Regions from separate parts of the Klebsiella sp. GFKo11 genome, predicted to be linked through region 1. Evidence: predicted binding sites of a transcription regulator. Region 1 holds the regulator's gene; each other region holds the start of a gene.

Region 1 (7,935 bases):
TTTTCATGCGACATGGTTATTGTCTGACGTATTTTTTTGCAATCGTTAACCAAACGACACTTTAGATACAAAAGAATATTAACTCTCAGGGTTTTTATGCTTTAGAATCGATGCGGTTTGTCATTCATCGTCAGGCATCTGTATATGTCTGTAATTTAATCAGGGGATTGCTCAGTGGCGCGTCTTAACAAAATCGCGATTTCGCTCTGTGCATTACTTATTACGTCGATCTCATTTACGCCGCTGGCGCATGCTTCCGGGCATACGCACGCTTCGGCTACGCCAAAAGCGCATCCGGCCAAAGGCACTACCGCAGAGCGTAAGAAAAAAGCAGCCAGTTCCAAAAGTAAAACCACCGCTAAAACCTCCAGCAAGAAAACATCGACCGCCAGCCGCGCAAAAGCCCCTACCCGCACAACCGCCTCAAGCCAAACCGCGCTTAACCGTCAGGTTGCCGGTGCAAGCAAAAAATGCGTATTGCGCAAAGGCTACAAAAAGCAGTGCGCTAGCTCGACAAAATCGGTAGCAGAAAGCAAAGTCGCCAGAGCAAGCGTGCAGAAAAAGTGCGTCGTGCGCAAAGGCTATAAAACCCGCTGTAAACCTGTCGCTGATGAGCCTCAGTTGACCATCGCCGATGCGCATAAAGCTCGGGTACAAAAGGCGCAAAGCACCGCCATGTCGAAGTTAATGGATCAGATTGGCAAACCTTATCGCTGGGGTGGTACTTCGCCGCGAACCGGGTTTGATTGCAGCGGTCTGGTCTATTATGCCTATAAAGATCTGGTAAAAATTCACATCCCGCGTACCGCTAATGAAATGTATCATCTGCGCGATGCCCGCCCGGTCGATCGCGGTGAGCTGCAAAGCGGTGATTTAGTCTTCTTCCGCACCCGTGGGCGCGGTACCGCCGATCACGTTGGTGTCTATGTCGGCAACGGTAAATTTATCCAGTCCCCGCGCACCGGTCGCGATATTCAAATAACCTCGCTGAGTGAAGATTACTGGGAACGCCATTACGTTGGCGCGCGCCGCGTCATGACGCCAAAAACCATTCGCTAATTCTGCCTCGTCGCTTCTGCGGCGGGGTAACACTCTCTTTTGCCACATCTTTTAATTTGCTACTATCACCTTGCGTAATACATGGTTATTGCGCGAACTATACCCAAAATAATTCCAGTTGTATCAAGGCGGCAACTAAGCGCATCCCCGGGAGCGTACAAATAGTACGTGACCGGGGTAAGTGCAGGCAGCCAACAAAGATGCGGCTGGAAGTATGAAGGGTATAACTATAAAAAGGAGAGTAGCAATGTCGTTCGAATTACCTGCATTACCATATGCAAAAGACGCCCTCGCGCCGCACATTTCCGCAGAAACCCTGGAATACCATTACGGTAAACACCACCAGGCCTACGTCACCAATCTCAACAACCTGATCAAAGGCACCGCGTTTGAAGGCAAGACCTTAGAAGAAATCGTTCGCTCTTCCGATGGCGGCGTTTTTAACAACGCAGCTCAGGTCTGGAACCACACCTTCTACTGGAACTGCCTGGCACCAAACGCTGGCGGCGAACCTGAAGGTGAACTGGCGGCAGCTATCGCTAAATCCTTCGGCAGCTTTGCTGATTTCAAAGCAAAATTCACCGACGCGGCAGCGAAAAACTTTGGTGCTGGCTGGACCTGGCTGGTGAAAAACGCTGATGGTAGCCTGGCGATTGTTTCCACAAGCAACGCCGGTACGCCGCTGACCAGCGACGCAACCCCGCTGCTGACCGTTGATGTCTGGGAACACGCTTACTACATCGACTACCGTAATGCGCGTCCGAACTATCTGGAACACTTCTGGGCGCTGGTGAACTGGAAATTTGTGGCGGCCAATCTGGCGGCGTAAAAGCAAACCGCAGAAGGATTGCGCCTTCTGCGGTTATTTTTCACTTCACACACAATTCACATACTATTCATGAACGATTAGTGGTTAGCAAAAGCCTCTTCCGGCTGCGACCGACCGCTGAAAAAAACCAGCAGTAGCGCAACGCCCGCAATGATCGCTCCCATCACTGGTACGAATGCATAGCCCAGCCCACCAGATATCACCGCACCACCGGCGGCTGCGCCTAACGCGTTACCGAGGTTGAAAGCGCCGATATTAACCGATGATGACAGCCCGGGAGCTTCGTGAGCCACGCGCATCACGCGCATCTGCAGTGGCGGAACCACCGCAAAAGTCGCGGCACCCCAGACAACCATACTGATAGCCGCACCAATTTGTGACTGGGCCAGTAGCGGGATCGCCAGCATGATCACCATCAACAGCAGCAGAAAGCCCTTCAACGTCCCGGAAACCGAGCGGTCGGCAAACTTACCGCCAAGGTAGTTACCCAGCGAGAAGCCTACGCCAATCAGTACCAGCATCGCGGTCACAAACAGTGGCGATGCGTTAGTGATGCTGTGCAGGACCGGTGATATATAGGTGTAAAGCGTAAACATCGCCCCTGCCCCCAGAACGGTGGTCAGCAGCGCTGACAGCACCTGCGGGCGCATCAGTACTGAAAGTTCCTGCTTAACATCAGGCCGCTCACCCGCGCTTCCTTTTGGCAGGGAAAACCACAGGCTGACCATCGCCACCACGCCGAGACCCGCCGTTGCAAGGAACGACATTCGCCAGCCGATAGTTTCCCCCAACCAGGTCGCCGCCGGAACGCCGCCAATGTTGGCAATTGTCAGCCCCATAAACATGGTCGCCACGGCGCTGGCCTGCTTATGCTTCGGCACTACGCTCGCCGCCACCACCGAGCCTAACCCAAAAAAAGCGCCGTGATTGAGGCTGGTGATAATGCGCGACAGCAGTAGCGTGGTGTAATCCGGTGCAATTGAAGAGAGCACGTTACCAAGAGTAAAAATCGCCATCAGGAAAATCAGCGCATTTCTGCGCGCGCGGTGCGAAAGCAACAGAGTCATCAGCGGCGCGCCAACCATCACCCCAATGGCATAGGCACTAATAAGCATTCCCGCAGCCGGAATAGAGACATCCACGCCTTTGGCGATAACCGGTAATAGCCCCATCGGGGAGAACTCGGTAGTACCGATACCGAAGGCACCGATCGCCAGAGCGAGCAGGGGAAAGTTGATTTTCATTCAATGACTCCATCGGGCCGTCTTCAGCGACGGCATCTCATCAGAAGCCAAAAGCATGACATCAATCACAGAAAAACAAAAGTAAACGAAATGGCAAAAGATTTTTGCGAAATTGATAATAATGGTGGAAAAAGAAAAGGGAGAACGATGTCTCCCTCATATTGGAATTAGTGCAGTATGGCGGTGAGCCCTGCGGCGACAATCAAACCCAGAACAATAATCGTCGTTGTCAGCGAAAACTTTAAATCTGTATCCATCAATTTTTCCCCTTGATTATCCCCACATGAAAAGTGAGCTTGCTCATTTTTACATAGATTAGCGCAAATATCTTCCGAGATTTAGAGGGATGCACATTTTTGTTCTTCCCCTTTGCCCCAAGATCGGACAAAATCCCACGCTAATTTGAAAGCGTATCGGCCATTGACCCCTTCCTGTCGTTCTGTGTCGTTTTCCCGACGTGATGCAATGTTCAATTTTGGCATCAGGGTGTGTACAGGCAAACGTTTACGTACCGATTAACGGGCGATCAGGTCAAGGTCTGGAGTGAGAAGTAATGGCAACTATTAAAGATGTAGCGAAGCGCGCAAACGTTTCCACTACAACAGTATCACATGTAATTAACAAAACGCGTTTCGTTGCAGAAGAGACGCGCAACGCTGTGTGGGCTGCGATTAAAGAACTGCACTACTCCCCCAGCGCCGTTGCTCGCAGCCTGAAGGTTAATCACACCAAGTCTATCGGATTGCTGGCGACCAGCAGCGAAGCGGCCTATTTTGCCGAAATTATCGAATCCGTTGAGAAAAGTTGCTTCCAGAAGGGCTATACCCTGATTCTCGGCAACGCATGGAACGATCCGGAGAAACAGCGCGCCTACCTGTCAATGATGGCGCAGAAGCGCGTGGACGGCCTGCTGGTGATGTGTTCTGAGTATCCTGAGTCGGTACTGAGCATGCTGGAAGAATATCGCCATATTCCGATGGTCGTGATGGACTGGGGTGAAGCAAAAGCCGACTTCACCGACTCGGTTATCGATAACGCCTTCGAAGGGGGTTATATCGCCGGGCGCTATCTGGTGGAACGCGGTCATCGCGAAATTGGCGTGATCCCCGGCCCGCTTGAGCGGAACACCGGTGCCGGCCGCCTGGCCGGCTTTATGAAAGCGATGGAAGAAGCGCAGATCAACGTTCCTGAAAACTGGGTCGTGCAAGGTGATTTCGAGCCGGAATCCGGCTACCGCGCGATGCAGCAAATCCTCAGCCAACACCATCGCCCGACGGCGATTTTCTGCGGCGGGGATATCATGGCGATGGGCGCTATTTGTGCAGCAGATGAAATGGGTCTGCGCGTGCCGCAGGATATTTCGCTGATCGGTTATGACAATGTGCGCAACGCCCGCTACTTCAGCCCAGCGCTGACCACCATCCATCAGCCAAAAGATTCTCTGGGCGAAGCGGCCTTCAACATGCTGCTGGACCGCATCGTCAACAAGCGCGAAATATCCCAGTCTATTGAAGTACATCCGCGCCTGGTCGAACGTCGATCCGTGGCCGACGGCCCGTTTGTCGATTATCGCCGTTAATTCTCCTCGCGGCGCCGGCTATTCCGGCGCCCGCAGCCACTCCCTGTTCAGCGTTTCACTGTCGCCAAGGTAATCCAGCAGCCACATCAGCGCCGGTGAAGCATCGCTTTGTTGCCACGTCAGGCAGCAGGCCGCATCAGGGAATGGATTTTCCAGTGCCAGCGCCGTCCATTCTCCGCTATCAATTCGCGGCTGTGCAAAATGCTTTGGCACCATGCCAACACACAACCCTGCGCTGAGGCAGGTCGCGGAAGCGTCCCAGTCCGGCACCACCACCCTCTTCTGATTATCCAGCAGCCACGTCGTGCGTTTCGGTAGCGAGCGTGAAGTATCTTCCCGTACCAGCGACGGCCAGTTGCGCAACACATCGTCGCTTAACGGGCCGTCTATTTTCGCCAACGGATGATCGCTGGCCACCACGCAATCCCAACTCAGCATCCCCATATCGCGAAACGCATAGCGCCCACCGACGGGAATAGAGCGCGTCGCGCCAATAGCTAATTCCACGCGGCCATCAGCTAACGCATCCCAGACGCCGTTGAATACCTCCTGAAAGACAATCAGTTCAACGTCATCAAAATGACGATAGAAATCAACGATCATTTGCCGCATGCGCGCCGGTTTGACGATGTCATCGACGGCAATGGATAGCTGCCCGCGCCAACCGTTGGCTATCTGCTGACACTGCTGGCGAGTGATCTGCATTTTTTTGATAACAGAGCGCCCTTCCTGCAAAAACCAGACCCCGGCCGGGGTTAATTCGACATCGCGGTGACGACGTTCAAAGAGCGGAACCGCCAGCCACTCTTCCAACTGACGCACGGTATAACTCACCGCTGAAGGTACGCGGTGTAGCTCCTGCGCCGCTGCGCTAAAACTGCCGTTACGCGCAACAGCATCAACCACCTCAAGTGAGTATTCTGACCACATATTCTGCCTACAAAATTTTTGAATCCACCTGACAAATATTAGCGTTTCACAAGCCCGAATGCACTCCCTACACTCTGCCGCACCGTACCTGCATCAATAACAAGAGAATTTTATGCAACAATTGCAACAACCTGGGAAAGGATTCTTAGTCTGGCTGGCCGGGCTCAGCGTGCTCGGCTTTCTGGCCACCGATATGTATCTGCCGGCTTTCGCCGCGATCCAACAAGATCTCAACACTTCAGCGGCTTCAGTCAGCGCCAGCCTGAGCTTGTTCCTGGCAGGCTTTGCCATTGGACAGCTTTTTTGGGGGCCGCTCTCTGACCGTTACGGACGCAAGCCGGTACTGCTAAGCGGCCTGGCCATTTTCGCTATCGGCTGTCTGGGGATGCTTTGGGTGCAAGATGCCACGCTGATGCTGGCGCTGCGCTTCATTCAGGCGATTGGCGTTTGCGCCGCCGCCGTGACCTGGCAAGCGATGGTGACCGATTACTACCCAGCCCATCGCACAAACCGTATTTTTGCCGCCATTATGCCGCTGGTGGGCTTGTCTCCAGCATTGGCGCCGCTGCTCGGCAGCTGGCTGCTGGTTCATTTCGAATGGCAGGCTATTTTCGCCGTTCTGTTCGCGATAACCCTGTTGCTCATGCTGCCGGCCTTGCGCCTGAAAGCGGCGAAAAAGACGGTTGTCGGCACCCAGCAGAAGCTGACTTTCCTTGCCCTACTACGCTCGCGCGAATACAGCGGCAACGTGCTGATTTATGCCGCCTGCTCCGCCAGCTTTTTCGCATGGTTGACCGGCTCGCCATTTATTCTTCACGAGATGGGGTACAGCCCGACCGTTATCGGCCTGAGCTACGTTCCGCAAACTATCGCGTTTCTGGTTGGTGGTTACGGCTGCCGTGCGGCTTTACAAAAATGGTCAGGGCAGCAGATCCTGCCGTGGCTGCTGGTGATTTTCTCCATCAGCGTTGCCGCTACCTGGCTGGTAGGTTTGCAGGCTAACGCCACGCTTGTCGGATTAATGATTCCGTTCTGTGCAATGGCGGTGGTAAATGGCGGTATTTATCCTATCGTCGTTGCTCAGGCGCTGAAGCCGTTCCCGCAGGCGACCGGTCGCGCCGCAGCTTTGCAAAATACCTTACAGTTGGGTCTTTGCTTTATCGCCAGCTTGCTGGTTTCTACGCTGATAGCGACACCGCTGCAAACCACCACCAGCGTGATGCTTATCTCCATTGTGCTGGCCGGTATCGGTTACCGTATGCAGTACAAGGCCACCGCGTTGGCAACAGAATCGTCACATGCTTAAGGTAATCTTCAGATAGTGTTAAGGTCCAGTAATTAGCTTGCTAACATATTTTTATTGAAAGCCTGTTTTTAGCGGCCTATACTGGATCCGGCATCACATAAATAGAAAGATTAATTGATTTAACGGGAGCAGGATGCGTCCCGTTTCTCCATGGAAGGCCTTTCGGCAAGGGTTATCTCCCTTCCTCTGTTCTACGTCGGATAGCAGCCTCACGGATTGTCCGTGAGATTTCTCACAAAGCCAGAAAAGCGTCTACGCTGTTTTAAGGTTCTGATCACTTGGGCGTGATGGAGAAGCTATGAGTTCATCGTGTATAGAAGAAGTAAGCGTACCAAATGATGATTGGTACCGGATTGTCGCTGAGTTATTAGGCCGTGCGGGCATCGAAATTAATGGTCCAGCCCCCTCCGATCTGCGGATTAAAAATCCTCTCTTTTTTAAGCGCGTTTTACAAGAAGGGTCGCTGGGATTGGGAGAGAGCTATATGGACGGCTGGTGGGATTGTGAGCGGCTGGATTTATTTTTCCACAAGGTCTTACGCGCCGGACTGGAAAATCAGCTTCCCCACCATTTTAAAGATACCCTCCGCATCGCGGGCGCTCGCTTATTCAATCTGCAAAGTAAAAAAAGGTCCTGGATAGTCGGCAAAGAACATTACGACTTAGGTAACGATCTTTTCAGCCGCATGCTCGACCCTTTTATGCAATATTCCTGCGGATACTGGAAAGATGCGCAGAATCTGGAAGATGCACAGCAGGCAAAATTAGATCTGATCTGTCAAAAGCTGCAGCTTGAACCCGGAATGCGGGTGCTGGATATTGGCTGCGGCTGGGGTGGTCTGGCTTACTATATGGCTAAAAACTACCAGGTCAGCGTTGTTGGTGTCACTATTTCAGCCGAACAGCAAAAGATGGCCCAGCAGCGTTGTGAAGGGCTGGACGTAACAATTCTGCTTCAGGACTATCGCGATTTGCATGATAGTTTTGAC
Region 2 (7,935 bases), 1.2 Mb from region 1:
AGATTTGGGCTGATTTGCTGATGCGCCTGGAACCATTCATGCGCCTGGGTTCCCATCGGCGTCAGGTCCAGACGACGCGCCAGATCGTAGTTGCTGGTGCCGACAAACCATGTCTCCTGCTGCAAGCGCTTAACAATGGCCTGCTGCACTTCGCGCGAAAATCGGCGGCGGGTACCGAAATCCATCAGGCGGAAGCCGGACATATCAATATCCGCGGTGAAATGGTTGAAATCGATAAGCTTTTGCTCGAGGGTTTCCAGCGCTAAATCAACGCTAATTTCAGGTGAACGATAATGATGGACCAGCTCGCTTATCACCGCCAGCAGCGGAACTTCCCACATGATAACTTCACGCCATGGGCCTGAGAGGCGAATATTGAGCTTACCGTTATCATTAGTGACGGAAACCTGGCGCGGGTCATAGCGGAAGTCGCGCAGCCAGTCGAGGTAGTCTTGCGAAAAGAATGGCAGGCTCGACAACCAGTGATATTCATCGTCCTGTAACTTCAGGTCGCGCATCGTCTCAACCTGTTCGCGAATCGCATCGGCATAGATGCCGAGCAAATCGTCCCCACGGCAGCGGAACTCTGCCGCGACCTGTACATCATTGTAGCGGTGGAAGACAGCCTGCTGCATGTGCAGCTTGTAGGCATCCGTATCAAGCAGCGAGTGCAGTACAGGAGAAGTGAATTGGGTCATGGTGCGCAGTAGCATCCTCTCACTGGAGCGTTTCCATCAAAACCAAAGCGGTAAAAGGAGCCGGAGTATACCTGTAATACCCGACTCTGTCCCGCGGCGACGGCTGATGACGACGCTGACGGTCATTTGCGAGGCCTAGTTTAATATATTGAACACGCATCACACCACAAGCTTTGCGCCTGGTCGAGTGCATTTCGTGCCTCTCATGTTATCAAAATGTAGCAATTTTCATGTTTGGCATTGAAAAGATGAAGATTCTGCATAGCGAGATTTGCGCAACAGGAATAGACTGAGTCGACACTTTACAGGACACGCTAAAGGTTTTTTTATGACACAACAGCCCCAAGCCAAATACCGCCACGACTACCGTGCGCCGGATTATCTGATTAGCGATATTGATTTGACCTTTGACCTGGATGCCGCGAAAACCGTTGTTACGGCTGAGAGCAAGGTCTCCCGCCACGCGGCTACGTCTGATGTGCCATTGCGTCTGGATGGCGAAGACCTGACGTTGGTCTCTCTGCTGGTTGATGGCCAACCGTGGAGCGACTACAAGGAAGAAAATAACCAGCTGGTAATTTGCGGGTTGCCGGAACATTTCACCCTGACCATCGTCAACGAAATTAGCCCGGCGGCCAATACCGCGCTGGAAGGGCTGTATCAGTCGGGTGAAGCGCTGTGTACCCAGTGCGAAGCGGAAGGTTTCCGCCATATTACCTGGTATCTGGACCGCCCGGACGTTCTGGCGCGCTTCACCACCAAAATCATCGCCGATAAAACAAAATATCCGTTCCTGCTCTCTAACGGTAACCGCGTGGCTCAGGGCGAGCTGGAAAACGGTCGCCACTGGATTCAGTGGCAGGATCCGTTCCCGAAACCGTGCTACCTGTTTGCGCTGGTGGCTGGTGATTTCGATGTCCTGCGCGATACCTTCAAAACCCGCTCCGGGCGCGAAGTGGCGCTGGAACTGTACGTTGACCGCGGCAACCTTGACCGCGCCCCGTGGGCGATGACCTCGCTGCAAAACTCCATGAAGTGGGACGAAACGCGCTTTGGTCTCGAGTATGACCTCGACATCTATATGATTGTCGCCGTCGACTTCTTTAACATGGGGGCGATGGAGAACAAAGGGCTTAACGTCTTTAACTCCAAATACGTGCTGGCGCGTACCGATACCGCGACCGATAAAGACTATCTGGATATCGAACGCGTTATTGGCCATGAATATTTCCATAACTGGACCGGCAACCGCGTGACCTGCCGCGACTGGTTCCAGCTCAGTCTGAAAGAAGGCCTGACCGTTTTCCGCGATCAGGAGTTCAGCTCTGACCTTGGCTCGCGAGCGGTTAACCGCATCAATAACGTGCGCACCATGCGCGGTATGCAGTTCGCTGAAGACGCCAGCCCGATGGCGCATCCGATCCGCCCGGATAGGGTTATCGAAATGAACAACTTCTACACCCTGACGGTGTATGAGAAGGGTGCGGAAGTGATTCGTATGCTGCACACTCTGCTGGGTGAAGAGAATTTCCAGAAAGGGATGCAGCTGTACTTTGAACGCCACGACGGCAGCGCCGCCACCTGCGACGATTTTGTTCAGGCGATGGAGGATGCTTCCAATGTTGACCTGTCCCACTTCCGCCGCTGGTATAGCCAGTCCGGTACGCCGATTGTCGCCGTTCATGACGATTACAACCCGGAAACGGAACAGTACACGCTGACCATCAGCCAGCGCACGCCGCCGACGTCTGAACAGGCAGAGAAGCTGCCGCTGCACATTCCGTTCGACATTGAACTTTATGATAACGAAGGAAAAGTGATTCCGTTGCAGAAAGGCGGTCATCCGGTGCATCACGTGCTGAATGTGACCCAGGCGGAGCAGACCTTTGTTTTCGATAACGTTTACTTCCAGCCGGTACCCGCGCTGCTTTGTGAATTCTCTGCGCCAGTGAAACTGGAGTACAAGTGGAGCGATCAGCAGCTCACTTTCCTGATGCGCCACGCGCGTAACGATTTCTCCCGTTGGGATGCGGCACAGAGCCTGTTGGCGACTTATATCAAGCTCAACGTTAACCGCCATCAGCAGGGACAACCGCTGTCGTTGCCTGTCCACGTTGCCGATGCATTCCGGGCAATTCTGCTGGATGAGAAGATCGATCCGGCGCTGGCGGCAGAGATTTTGACCCTGCCTTCAGCCAACGAAATCGCCGAGCTGTTCGCGACTATTGACCCGATCGCTATCTCGGCGGTGCGCGAGGCGCTCACCCGTACGTTGGCGAAAGAGCTGGCAGACGAGTTCCTGGTGATTTACAACGCTAACAAGCTCGACAGCTATCGCGTTGAACATGCCGATATTGGCAAGCGCGCTCTGCGTAATACCTGTCTGCGTTATCTGGCGTTTGGCGATGCGGAGCTGGCGGATAAGCTGGTTACCGCGCAGTATCATCATGCCGACAACATGACCGATGCGCTGGCGGCGCTGTCGGCGGCAGTCGCGGCTCAGCTGCCGTGCCGCGATGCGTTGATGCAGGAGTATGACGACAAATGGCACCAGGACGGCCTGGTGATGGACAAATGGTTTATCCTGCAGTCCACCAGCCCGGCGGATAACGTGCTGGAGACGGTACGTAGCTTGCTGAGTCATCGTTCATTTAGTCTGAGCAACCCGAACCGCATCCGTTCGCTGATTGGCGCTTTTGCCGGCAGCAACCCGGCGGCATTCCACGCTGAAGACGGTAGCGGCTATCAGTTCTTGGTTGAGATGCTGACTGAACTGAACAGCCGCAATCCGCAGGTGGCTTCACGTCTGATTGAGCCGTTGATTCGCCTGAAACGCTATGATGAGAAGCGTCAGGCGCTGATGCGCGCGGCTCTGGAGCAGTTGAAAGGCCTGGAGAATCTTTCCGGGGATCTGTTCGAGAAAATCAGCAAAGCGCTGGCGTAACGCCAGCGCGGGTCCAAACCTGTAGCCCCGCGAAGCGCAGCGCGAGCGGGGGAACGTCGCAGTTGTTAACCGTGACTCACTAAGCGCGGCGAGGATTCATTCTTGCCGCGCTGCATCACCCGATTCAATACTTCCGCTTCGAGTTCCGCCAGCTTCGCTGAGCCTGTGCGTCTGGGCCGTGGAATATCTACCAGCAGATCCAGGCCAATTTTCCCTTCTTCAATCAGCAAAACGCGATCGGCCATGGCCACCGCCTCGCTGACGTCATGGGTCACCAACAGAACGGTAAACCCATGCTCCTGCCACAGCGAGACGATCAGATCCTGCATCTCAAGGCGGGTGAGGGCATCCAGTGCGCCTAGCGGCTCATCAAGCAGCAATAATCCGGGACGATGAATTAACGCGCGAGCCAGCGCCACGCGCTGTTTCTGCCCTCCGGAAAGCGCCGCAGGCCATTCACTGGCGCGATCCTCCAGACCTACGCTCGCCAGCGCCTTAAGCGCAGCCTCACGCCACTGGCCTTTCAGCCCGAGGCCAACATTGTCGATAACCGATTTCCACGGCAGCAGGCGAGAATCCTGGAACATCATGCGGGTATCGTCCTGAATCTGTGCCAGCGGCGTTGAGCCTGCCAGCAGCTGACCGCCATTGGGCTTTTCCAGCCCGGCCAGCAACCGCAGCAGGGTACTCTTACCACCACCGCTGCGCCCAACCACCGCGACGAATTGCCCGGTGGGAATATGAAGATCGAGTTCATTCAGGATCGTGTTGCTACCATAACGCTTGCTCACCCCGTTAAGCAGCAGCGGGATCCCCGGATTAAGACGCGCAGTCGTCATGCGTTAGCCTCCTGAAGGTGATAAGCCGGATTCCAGCGCAGCCAGACGCGTTCCAGAAGCTGGGCGCTGAAGTCGGCCAGTTTGCCGAGAATGGCATAAAGAATAATGGCAACCACCACGACATCGGTTTGCAGAAACTCGCGGGCGTTCATCGCCAGATAGCCGATACCGGCGTTAGCAGAGATAGTTTCGGCAACAATCAGCGTTAACCACATCAGGCCAAGCGCAAAGCGAATGCCGACCATAATAGAGGGGAGTGCGCCGGGGAGGATCACATGACGGAACAGAGCAAAGCCGGATAAACCGTAGCTACGGGCCATCTCGACCAGTCCTCTGTCGATGTTGCGGATCCCGTGCCAGGTATTGATGTAAATCGGGAACATCGTCCCTAGCGCCACGAGGAAGATTTTGGCGCTCTCATCGATACCGAACCACAAGATAACCAGCGGGATCAGCGCAAGATGCGGCACATTACGCAGCATCTGAATGGAGGTATCCAGCAGGCGTTCACCCCAGCGCGACAGGCCGCTGATTAACCCCAGAACCAGGCCAATGGATCCACCGATGCTGAAACCAATCAATGCTCGCCATGAGCTTATCGCCAGATGTTGCCAAAGTTCACCGCTGGCGGAGAGCGTCCAGAAAGCCTTCAGTACTCCTTCCGGCGACGGCAAAATGCGGGTGGATAGCCAGCCCATCGAAGAGGCGAATTGCCAGATAATCACGCTGCCCACCGGCAGAAGCCAGGGGGCCACGCGTATCAGGAATTTTTGCGAAAGGGTCGCCATGATGTGTTCCTTTTATTTCCCTGTGAGCGTCAACGTTAGCCTTTAAACATGCTCTACCCGCTGCAAGCTTTTCAGCGCCGGAGCGCGGCTACTGGGGCGATGCAGTGCCTGCCAGAAGGTTTCTAACGCCAGGTCGAGTCGACCTTGCAGGTTTGGGGTAAATTGCGGTTTATGTTGATAATCTGTCACCTGACTATCATCAGCAAAGACGCCATGAAGGATCTCTTGCGCTTTCAGAGCATTAAGTACTGGTTTTAGAGCGTAATCTACCGCCAGCATATGCGCGATAGTCCCGCCAGTGGCCAGCGGCAGAACGATTTTGCCTTCCAGCGCACGCTCTGGCAGCAGGTCCAGCAGGGTCTTCAACGCGCCGGAAAAAGAGGCTTTATAAACCGGGGTGGCGATAATCAGCCCGTCCGCACCAGCAAGTTGTTCATTCAGCGCATGCAGAGCGGGGTTATCAAAGCGCGCATAGAGGAGATCTTCAGGAGCGAAGTTTTGCAGGTGCCAGTGGCAGACTTCGATATCCGCAGCGGAGAGTGTCTCTCTGGCGTATTCCAGAAGCGCGCTGGAGCGGGAAGGATAACGCGGGCTACCCGCAAGTGTTATGACTCGCATACTCTCTCCTTATAACTAAATATTTTCATTTATCTATAATTGATAACATTTAGCTGCAGTGTGACAGAGCGCTTTTATTTCCCTAAATGATTTATCCAGCGTTGAATTGTCAGAAAGTGCATAAAGAGGGAGACAAAAGTAAACGTTTGCGTCTGAGATGCGATTTTTTGTCGCAGGTCAATTCCCTTTCCGGGGTGGATCGCACATAATACGCCCCCGGTTTGCACACCGGGAATCCAGGAGAGTTCATGTACTACCCCTTCGTTCGTAAAGCCCTTTTTCAGCTCGATCCTGAGCGCGCTCATGAAGTAACCTTTCAACAACTACGCCGTGTTTCAGGCACACCGCTGGAAATGTTGGTTCGCCAGAAGGTACCGACAAAGCCGGTAACCTGCATGGGGCTCACATTTAAGAATCCGCTGGGTCTGGCCGCCGGGCTGGATAAAAATGGCGAGTGCATTGATGCGCTCGGCGCAATGGGTTTTGGCTCAATTGAAATTGGTACCGTGACGCCGCGTCCGCAGCCGGGCAACGATAAGCCGAGGATCTTCCGTCTGGTCGATGCCGAAGGTTTGATCAACCGAATGGGCTTTAATAACCACGGCGTTGATAACCTGGTTGAGAACGTGAAAAAGGCCCATTTTGACGGGATCCTGGGGATTAACATTGGTAAAAATAAAGATACCCCAGTTGAACAAGGCAAAGATGATTATCTGATTTGTATGGATAAAATCTATGCCTACGCCGGATATATCGCCATTAATATCTCTTCGCCGAATACCCCTGGCCTGCGTACTTTGCAATACGGTGATGCGCTGGATGATTTACTTTCCGGTATTAAAAATAAGCAACGCGAACTGCAAGAGAAGCACCAGAAATATGTCCCCGTGGCGGTGAAGATCGCGCCGGATCTTTCTGTTGAGGAATTGATCCAGGTTGCCGATAGTCTGGTTCGGCATAATATTGATGGGGTGATTGCGACTAATACCACGTTGGATCGGTCGCTGGTTCAGGGCATGAAAAATTGCGACGAAACTGGCGGGCTTAGCGGTCGTCCTTTACAGCTGAAGAGTACAGAAATTATCCGTATGCTGTCAGCGGAATTACAGGGCCGCCTGCCCATTATCGGAGTTGGTGGTATTGACTCGGTGATTGCAGCGCGTGAAAAGATTGCTGCGGGCGCTACATTGGTGCAGATTTATTCCGGATTTATTTTTAAAGGTCCGCCACTGATTAAAGAAATTGTTACCCATATCTAATCTTTTCCCTTCTTATATCCTACCAGGGCTTTATTTATAGCCCTGGTTGTTTTATATTCCTTCATTGTTGCTTATTTAGACATTTTAGTCTTTTCTTAATTTTGGAAATATTCTGTAGCAGTTTACCTGTTAATTACAGATGGAAGTGATAGAGGACGGGGGAAGAAATGCGGATTAAACCTGACGATAATTGGCGTTGGTATTACGATGAAGAGCACGATCGTATGATGCTCGATTTGGCTAATGGCATGTTATTTCGTTCACGTTTCGCACGCCGAATGCTGACCCCCGACGCCTTTGCTCCGTCCGGATTTTGCGTCGATGATGCCGCGCTTTATTTTTCATTTGAAGAAAAATGCCGCGACCTTGAATTATCAAAAGAGCAGCGCGCTGAATTAGTATTGAATGCGCTGGTCGCCATTCGCTTTCTCAAGCCGCAGATGCCGAAAAGCTGGCATTTCACTACCCATGAAGAGTGCTGGCAGCCCGGCGGCGGCGATGCTGCCAGCGCCTGGCTTAGCGATACCGGGCAGCAGGTGAATCTGTTGGTGGTTGAAGCTGGTGAAAACGCGGCATTATGTCTGTTAGCGCAGCCCGGCCTGACGCTTGCCGGGCGGGTTATGCAGCTTGGCGACGTGATTAAAATCATGAACGACCGGCTGCAGCCAGCGCCGGGTGCAGCCAGCTACAGCCTGGGCCAGGCAGTTTAAGGCGCTAGCCGTAGCGCGGTTTTTGGCACGCAACTGCAGCACAGAATGGTGCCATCTGTACCAATCGCATTTTTCTTCA
Region 3 (7,935 bases), 3.1 Mb from region 1:
GAGGCTTTTCCTGGAAGCAGGGCATTTGTTACTTCAGCACCGTAGTGCCTCGTCATCACACCTCAGCGTTGAATGACGTTCCGGATTTACCTGGAACATCCGCCTACATGCTTAAACCGGGACAACCGTCGCCCGGCTAACATAGCCTTCTCCGTCCCCCCTTCGCAGTAACACCGAGTACAGGAATATTAACCTGTTTCCCATCGACTACGCCTTTCGGCCTCGCCTTAGGGGTCGACTCACCCTGCCCCGATTAACGTTGGACAGGAACCCTTGGTCTTCCGGCGAGCGGGCTTTTCACCCGCTTTATCGTTACTTATGTCAGCATTCGCACTTCTGATACCTCCAGCAACCCTCACAGGCCACCTTCAACGGCTTACAGAACGCTCCCCTACCCAACAACGCATAAGCGTCGCTGCCGCAGCTTCGGTGCATGGTTTAGCCCCGTTACATCTTCCGCGCAGGCCGACTCGACCAGTGAGCTATTACGCTTTCTTTAAATGATGGCTGCTTCTAAGCCAACATCCTGGCTGTCTGTGCCTTCCCACATCGTTTCCCACTTAACCATGACTTTGGGACCTTAGCTGGCGGTCTGGGTTGTTTCCCTCTTCACGACGGACGTTAGCACCCGCCGTGTGTCTCCCGTGATAACATTCTTCGGTATTCGTAGTTTGCATCGGGTTGGTAAGTCGGGATGACCCCCTAGCCGAAACAGTGCTCTACCCCCGAAGATGAGTTCACGAGGCGCTACCTAAATAGCTTTCGGGGAGAACCAGCTATCTCCCGGTTTGATTGGCCTTTCACCCCCAGCCACAAGTCATCCGCTAATTTTTCAACATTAGTCGGTTCGGTCCTCCAGTTAGTGTTACCCAACCTTCAACCTGCCCATGGCTAGATCACCGGGTTTCGGGTCTATACCCTGCAACTTAACGCCCAGTTAAGACTCGGTTTCCCTGCGGCTCCCCTATACGGTTAACCTTGCTACAGAATATAAGTCGCTGACCCATTATACAAAAGGTACGCAGTCACCCAACAAGTGGGCTCCTACTGCTTGTACGTACACGGTTTCAGGTTCTGTTTCACTCCCCTCGCCGGGGTTCTTTTCGCCTTTCCCTCACGGTACTGGTTCACTATCGGTCAGTCAGGAGTATTTAGCCTTGGAGGATGGTCCCCCCATATTCAGACAGGATACCACGTGTCCCGCCCTACTCTTCGAGTTCACAGCCTGTGTGTTTTTGTGTACGGGAGTATCACCCTGTACCCTGCGACTTTCCAGACGCTTCCACTAACACACAAACTGATTCAGACTCTGGGCTCCTCCCCGTTCGCTCGCCGCTACTGGGGGAATCTCGGTTGATTTCTTTTCCTCGGGGTACTTAGATGTTTCAGTTCCCCCGGTTCGCTTCGTTAAGCTATGTATTCACTTAACGATAGTGTGACGGATCACACTGGGTTTCCCCATTCGGAAATCGTCGGTTATAACGGTTCATATCACCTTACCGACGCTTATCGCAGATTAGCACGTCCTTCATCGCCTCTGACTGCCAGGGCATCCACCGTGTACGCTTAGTCGCTTAACCTCACAACCCGAAGATGTTTCGTAAAATACTTCATGATTGCAAAAATTTGAGAGACTCGAACACACCGTCATGCTGTTCTTATTACGGAGAACAGACGCAGCGTGTCGTTTCAATTTTCAGCTTGATCCAGATTTTTAAAGAGCAAAACTTCTTAATACACTCGAAAGTACATTAAGAAGTTCATCATTCATCAGACAATCTGTGTGAGCACTACAAAGGCAGGTTCTTTAAGGTAAGGAGGTGATCCAACCGCAGGTTCCCCTACGGTTACCTTGTTACGACTTCACCCCAGTCATGAATCACAAAGTGGTAAGCGCCCTCCCGAAGGTTAAGCTACCTACTTCTTTTGCAACCCACTCCCATGGTGTGACGGGCGGTGTGTACAAGGCCCGGGAACGTATTCACCGTGGCATTCTGATCCACGATTACTAGCGATTCCGACTTCACGGAGTCGAGTTGCAGACTCCGATCCGGACTACGACATACTTTATGAGGTCCGCTTGCTCTCGCGAGGTCGCTTCTCTTTGTATATGCCATTGTAGCACGTGTGTAGCCCTACTCGTAAGGGCCATGATGACTTGACGTCATCCCCACCTTCCTCCAGTTTATCACTGGCAGTCTCCTTTGAGTTCCCGGCCGGACCGCTGGCAACAAAGGATAAGGGTTGCGCTCGTTGCGGGACTTAACCCAACATTTCACAACACGAGCTGACGACAGCCATGCAGCACCTGTCTCAGAGTTCCCGAAGGCACCAAAGCATCTCTGCTAAGTTCTCTGGATGTCAAGAGTAGGTAAGGTTCTTCGCGTTGCATCGAATTAAACCACATGCTCCACCGCTTGTGCGGGCCCCCGTCAATTCATTTGAGTTTTAACCTTGCGGCCGTACTCCCCAGGCGGTCGACTTAACGCGTTAGCTCCGGAAGCCACTCCTCAAGGGAACAACCTCCAAGTCGACATCGTTTACAGCGTGGACTACCAGGGTATCTAATCCTGTTTGCTCCCCACGCTTTCGCACCTGAGCGTCAGTCTTTGTCCAGGGGGCCGCCTTCGCCACCGGTATTCCTCCAGATCTCTACGCATTTCACCGCTACACCTGGAATTCTACCCCCCTCTACAAGACTCTAGCCTGCCAGTTTCGAATGCAGTTCCCAGGTTGAGCCCGGGGATTTCACATCCGACTTGACAGACCGCCTGCGTGCGCTTTACGCCCAGTAATTCCGATTAACGCTTGCACCCTCCGTATTACCGCGGCTGCTGGCACGGAGTTAGCCGGTGCTTCTTCTGCGAGTAACGTCAATCACTGCGGTTATTAACCACAATGCCTTCCTCCTCGCTGAAAGTACTTTACAACCCGAAGGCCTTCTTCATACACGCGGCATGGCTGCATCAGGCTTGCGCCCATTGTGCAATATTCCCCACTGCTGCCTCCCGTAGGAGTCTGGACCGTGTCTCAGTTCCAGTGTGGCTGGTCATCCTCTCAGACCAGCTAGGGATCGTCGCCTAGGTGAGCCATTACCCCACCTACTAGCTAATCCCATCTGGGCACATCTGATGGCAAGAGGCCCGAAGGTCCCCCTCTTTGGTCTTGCGACGTTATGCGGTATTAGCTACCGTTTCCAGTAGTTATCCCCCTCCATCAGGCAGTTTCCCAGACATTACTCACCCGTCCGCCGCTCGTCACCCAGGGAGCAAGCTCCCCTGTGCTACCGCTCGACTTGCATGTGTTAGGCCTGCCGCCAGCGTTCAATCTGAGCCATGATCAAACTCTTCAATTTAAGTTTGATGCTCGTGAATTAAACTTCGTAATGAATTACGTATGTTCACTCAGAGACTTTGGTATTCATTTAGCGTCTTGCGACGTTTAGAATCCATGTCACTTTGAGTGCCCACACAGATTGTCTGATAAATTGTTAAAGAGCAGTGCAACGCGGCTTTCGCTCACCGTTGCGAGGTGGCGTATATTACGCTTTCCTCTTTCAGAGTCAACCTCTTATTTTCAGGTTTTTCTCTTCAACCGACCCGGCTGTTTGTGTGAAGTGATTCACATCTGCCGTGTCGATGGAGGCGCATTATAGGGAGTTCCCGAGCATCCGCAATAGTTAAATTGCAGAAAAATGACTGACTGCTGCAATCCCCAGCAGAAGCCCACTTTATACCCTGTTGCACACAGAATTATCCACAGACAACTGGCGATATCCTTCTACAACGGTCCTCCCCCTTCTCTATATAAGCAGCAATTCAGGGCAAAAAAGAGAAAGATAAAAATTCGCGAGCGTTGCGCAAACGTTTTCGTTACAATGCCGCGCTATAACAAGGACGCCCGGTTGGGTGCGTTAGGTGAGTTTTTAGACAAAAACTCACCTAACGCTCTCTGTAATATTCAAATCCTGGGGATTTAATACCATGCAACAACGTCGTCCAGTCCGCCGCGCACTGCTCAGTGTTTCTGACAAGGCCGGTATCGTCGAATTCGCGCAGGCACTTTCCGCTCGTGGTGTAGAGCTACTGTCTACAGGTGGTACTGCACGCCTGCTGGCTGAGAAAGGTCTGCCGGTAACCGAAGTCTCTGACTACACCGGTTTCCCGGAAATGATGGATGGACGCGTGAAGACCCTGCATCCGAAAGTACACGGCGGCATTCTCGGTCGTCGTGGTCAGGATGATGGCATTATGGAACAGCACGGTATCGCACCCATCGATATGGTTGTCGTTAACCTTTATCCGTTCGCCGAGACCGTTGCCCGTGAAGGCTGTTCGCTGGAAGATGCGGTAGAGAATATTGATATCGGCGGCCCGACCATGGTTCGTTCAGCGGCAAAGAACCATAAAGATGTGGCCATCGTGGTGAAGAGCAACGACTACGAAGCTATTATTAATGAGATGGATGCCAACGAAGGCTCCCTCACTCTGGAAACCCGCTTCGACCTCGCCATCAAAGCTTTCGAACATACCGCGGCCTACGACAGCATGATTGCCAACTACTTCGGCAGCATGGTTCCGGCCTATTATGGTGAAAGCAAAGAAGCTGCGGGTCGCTTCCCGCGTACTCTTAACCTGAACTTCATTAAGAAGCAGGATATGCGCTACGGCGAAAACAGCCACCAGCAAGCTGCCTTCTATATAGAAGAGAATGTTAAAGAGGCTTCCGTTGCCACTGCGACCCAGGTCCAGGGCAAAGCGCTCTCTTATAACAACATCGCCGATACCGATGCCGCGCTGGAGTGCGTGAAAGAGTTCAACGAACCGGCCTGCGTTATCGTTAAGCATGCTAACCCATGCGGTGTGGCCGTCAGCACCTCTATTCTCGACGCTTACGACCGCGCCTATAAAACCGACCCGACTTCTGCGTTTGGCGGCATCATCGCTTTCAACCGCGAACTGGATGCCGAAACGGCACAAGCCATTATCTCCCGCCAGTTTGTGGAAGTGATCATTGCACCGTCTGCAACAGAAGAAGCGCTGAAAATCACTGCCGCCAAACAGAACGTACGCGTCCTGACCTGTGGTCAGTGGGCAAACCGCGTTGCCGGTCTGGACTTCAAGCGTGTGAACGGCGGCCTGCTGGTTCAGGATCGTGACCTGGGTATGGTTACCGAAGGCGAACTGCGCGTGGTTTCCAGGCGTCAGCCTACCGAACAGGAACTGCGCGATGCGCTGTTCTGCTGGAAAGTGGCGAAGTTCGTCAAATCTAACGCCATTGTCTACGCCAAAGAGAATATGACCATCGGGATAGGCGCAGGCCAGATGAGCCGCGTTTACTCCGCGAAGATCGCCGGGATTAAAGCCGCCGACGAAGGGCTGGAAGTCAAAGGTTCCGCCATGGCGTCCGACGCGTTCTTCCCGTTCCGCGATGGTATTGATGCCGCTGCCGCCGTTGGCGTGAGCTGCGTTATCCAGCCTGGCGGTTCTATTCGCGACGAAGAGGTGATTGCCGCTGCCGACGAACACGGCATTGCGATGATCTTCACCGACATGCGCCACTTCCGCCATTAATCCACGGAGCAGACGATGAAAGTATTAGTTATTGGCAACGGCGGGCGCGAGCACGCCCTGGCCTGGAAAGCGGTACAGTCACCAAATGTCGATACCGTTTTTGTCGCACCAGGTAACGCGGGCACCGCACTGGAGCCTGCGCTGCAAAACGTGGCTATCAGTGTTACCGATATCCCGGCACTGCTGGCCTTTGCCCAGAGCGAGAAGATTGACCTGACTATCGTCGGCCCGGAAGCACCGCTGGTGATTGGCGTGGTCGACGCCTTCCGCGCCGCCGGTCTGAAAATCTTTGGCCCCACCGAAGGTGCCGCGCAGCTTGAAGGCTCAAAGGCCTTCACCAAAGATTTCCTCGCCCGTCATAACATTCCGACGGCGGAATATCAGAACTTCACCGAAATCGAACCGGCGCTGGCTTACCTGCGCGAGAAAGGTGCCCCCATTGTCATCAAAGCCGACGGTCTGGCTGCCGGTAAAGGCGTTATCGTGGCAATGACGCTTGAAGAAGCCGAAGCCGCCGTGCATGACATGCTGGCAGGCAACGCTTTTGGCGACGCGGGTCATCGTATCGTGATCGAAGAGTTCCTCGACGGTGAAGAGGCGAGCTTTATCGTGATGGTCGATGGCGAGCACGTGCTGCCGATGGCCACCAGCCAGGACCACAAACGTGTAGGCAATGGCGACACCGGCCCGAACACCGGTGGGATGGGCGCCTACTCACCGGCACCCGTCGTGACCGATGAAGTTCACCAGCGCACTATGGAACGTATTATTTGGCCAACCGTCAAAGGCATGGCAGCGGAAGGAAACACCTACACCGGCTTCCTGTACGCAGGCCTGATGATCGATAAACAGGGCAACCCGAAGGTTATCGAATTCAACTGTCGCTTCGGCGATCCGGAAACTCAGCCGATCATGCTACGCATGAAATCGGATCTGGTGGATCTGTGTCTGGCCGCTTGTGAAGGCAAGCTGGACGAACAAACCTCCGAATGGGATGAACGCGCCGCGTTAGGCGTGGTAATTGCCGCCGGAGGTTATCCGGCTGACTACCGTACCGGGGACGTTATCCACGGCCTGCCGCTGGCAGAAACCGCAAACGGTAAAGTATTCCATGCAGGGACTAAGCTCGCGGATGACGACCGTGTGTTGACCAGCGGCGGTCGCGTACTATGCGCCACCGCATTGGGTCATACCGTTGCCGAAGCGCAGAAACGCGCTTACGCCCTGATGACCGATATTCGCTGGGACGACAGCTTTAGCCGTAACGACATCGGCTGGCGCGCTATCGAACGCGAGCAAAACTAGCGGCTAAGCTTAGCCAGCAGCGTTTTGCGCGTAATGCCTAACTGGCGGGCGGCTTCAGTTTTGTTGCCGCCCGTTTTTTCAAGCGCCGCCAGAATCACCTCTTTTTCTACTTCCACCAGCGGTTGAATCACATCATCGGATAGTGACAACGCCGGAAGTGGCGTACCGGCAATCGACAACGGTAGCTCGCGTTCGGAAATATACTCTCCCGTCAGCAGAACCACCGCCCGCTCTACCGCGTTTTCCAGCTCACGAATATTGCCAGGCCAGTCGTAGTGGATCAGCAAATCCATCGCCTGCGGCGTAAAACCCTGCACCGCCTTGCGGTTCCGCTCGGCATAACGTTGCAGGAAATAGCGCGCCAGCTGTGGGATATCTTCTCGACGCTGACGCAACGGCGGCATGTCGATAGTCACCACGTTCAGGCGATAGTAGAGATCCTGACGAAAGCGACCGGCACTCACCTCTTCGGCTAAATCGCGATGGGTGGCGGCAATCAGTCTGACATCAACCTTAATCGTCTGATTACTCCCAACGCGTTGAACTTCTCGTTCCTGGATCGCTCGTAACAATCGCACCTGCATCAGCGGTGAGATATCACCAATCTCATCGAGGAATAATGTGCCGCCATCGGCTTGCTCAAAACGCCCTTCCCGCCGTTTATCGGCCCCGGTAAACGCCCCCTTCTCATGACCGAACAGCTCCGACTCCAGCAGCGATTCATTGAGCGCCGCACAGTTCAGCGTCACCAGCGGTTGATTATTACGCCTGCTACTGGCGTGGAGCGCACGGGCAACCAGCTCTTTGCCGGTACCTGACTCACCGCAGATCAACACTGTCGCGTCAGATGGCGCCACCAGGGCGATATTGCTGAGTAGCGTCTGCATCGCCGGGCTATCACCCACCATGCCAAATTGTGCTGCTGGGCCTGGTTCCATGCCGCTATCGGACTGGCGCGTATGTGCCAACGCCTGGGCAAGCGTCTCCTGCAGTTTGTCAAAATCCAGCGGTTTGATGAGATAATCCAGCGCCCCGGACTTGATAGCTTCAACCGCCG

Evidence for each region. The regulator PurR, encoded in region 1, represses purine synthesis genes. The targets are predictions, from matches to a motif close to CANGCAAACGTTTGCNTG.
Region 2: pyrD (quinone-dependent dihydroorotate dehydrogenase) is a predicted target of PurR. The motif match lies at 6,023-6,040, and genes of this name have one in related genera.
Region 3: purH (bifunctional phosphoribosylaminoimidazolecarboxamide formyltransferase/IMP cyclohydrolase) is a predicted target of PurR. The motif match lies at 3,857-3,874, and genes of this name have one in related genera.

Annotation. Positions count from the first base shown of each region.
Region 1 is NZ_CM151369.1:2,882,530-2,890,464, reverse strand. Features, by position in the region: gene AC07P6_RS14085 (C40 family peptidase) at 175-1,059, shown strand; gene sodB (superoxide dismutase [Fe]) at 1,307-1,888, shown strand; gene AC07P6_RS14075 (MFS transporter) at 1,966-3,132, opposite strand; gene cydH (cytochrome bd-I oxidase subunit CydH) at 3,300-3,389, opposite strand; gene purR (HTH-type transcriptional repressor PurR) at 3,686-4,711, shown strand; gene punR (DNA-binding transcriptional activator PunR) at 4,730-5,641, opposite strand; gene punC (purine nucleoside transporter PunC) at 5,763-6,947, shown strand; gene cfa (cyclopropane fatty acyl phospholipid synthase) at 7,246-7,935, shown strand, end outside.
Region 2 is NZ_CM151369.1:4,101,556-4,109,490, reverse strand. Features, by position in the region: gene pncB (nicotinate phosphoribosyltransferase) at 1-698, opposite strand, end outside; gene pepN (aminopeptidase N) at 1,027-3,642, shown strand; gene ssuB (aliphatic sulfonates ABC transporter ATP-binding protein) at 3,708-4,481, opposite strand; gene ssuC (aliphatic sulfonate ABC transporter permease SsuC) at 4,478-5,269, opposite strand; gene ssuE (NADPH-dependent FMN reductase) at 5,312-5,887, opposite strand; gene pyrD (quinone-dependent dihydroorotate dehydrogenase) at 6,136-7,146, shown strand; gene zapC (cell division protein ZapC) at 7,314-7,856, shown strand; gene AC07P6_RS20005 (YcbX family protein) at 7,853-7,935, opposite strand, start outside.
Region 3 is NZ_CM151369.1:5,980,024-5,987,958, forward strand. Features, by position in the region: rRNA gene AC07P6_RS28675 (23S ribosomal RNA) at 1-1,580, opposite strand, end outside; rRNA gene AC07P6_RS28680 (16S ribosomal RNA) at 1,814-3,355, opposite strand; gene purH (bifunctional phosphoribosylaminoimidazolecarboxamide formyltransferase/IMP cyclohydrolase) at 3,984-5,573, shown strand; gene purD (phosphoribosylamine--glycine ligase) at 5,589-6,878, shown strand; gene zraR (sigma-54-dependent response regulator transcription factor ZraR) at 6,875-7,935, opposite strand, start outside.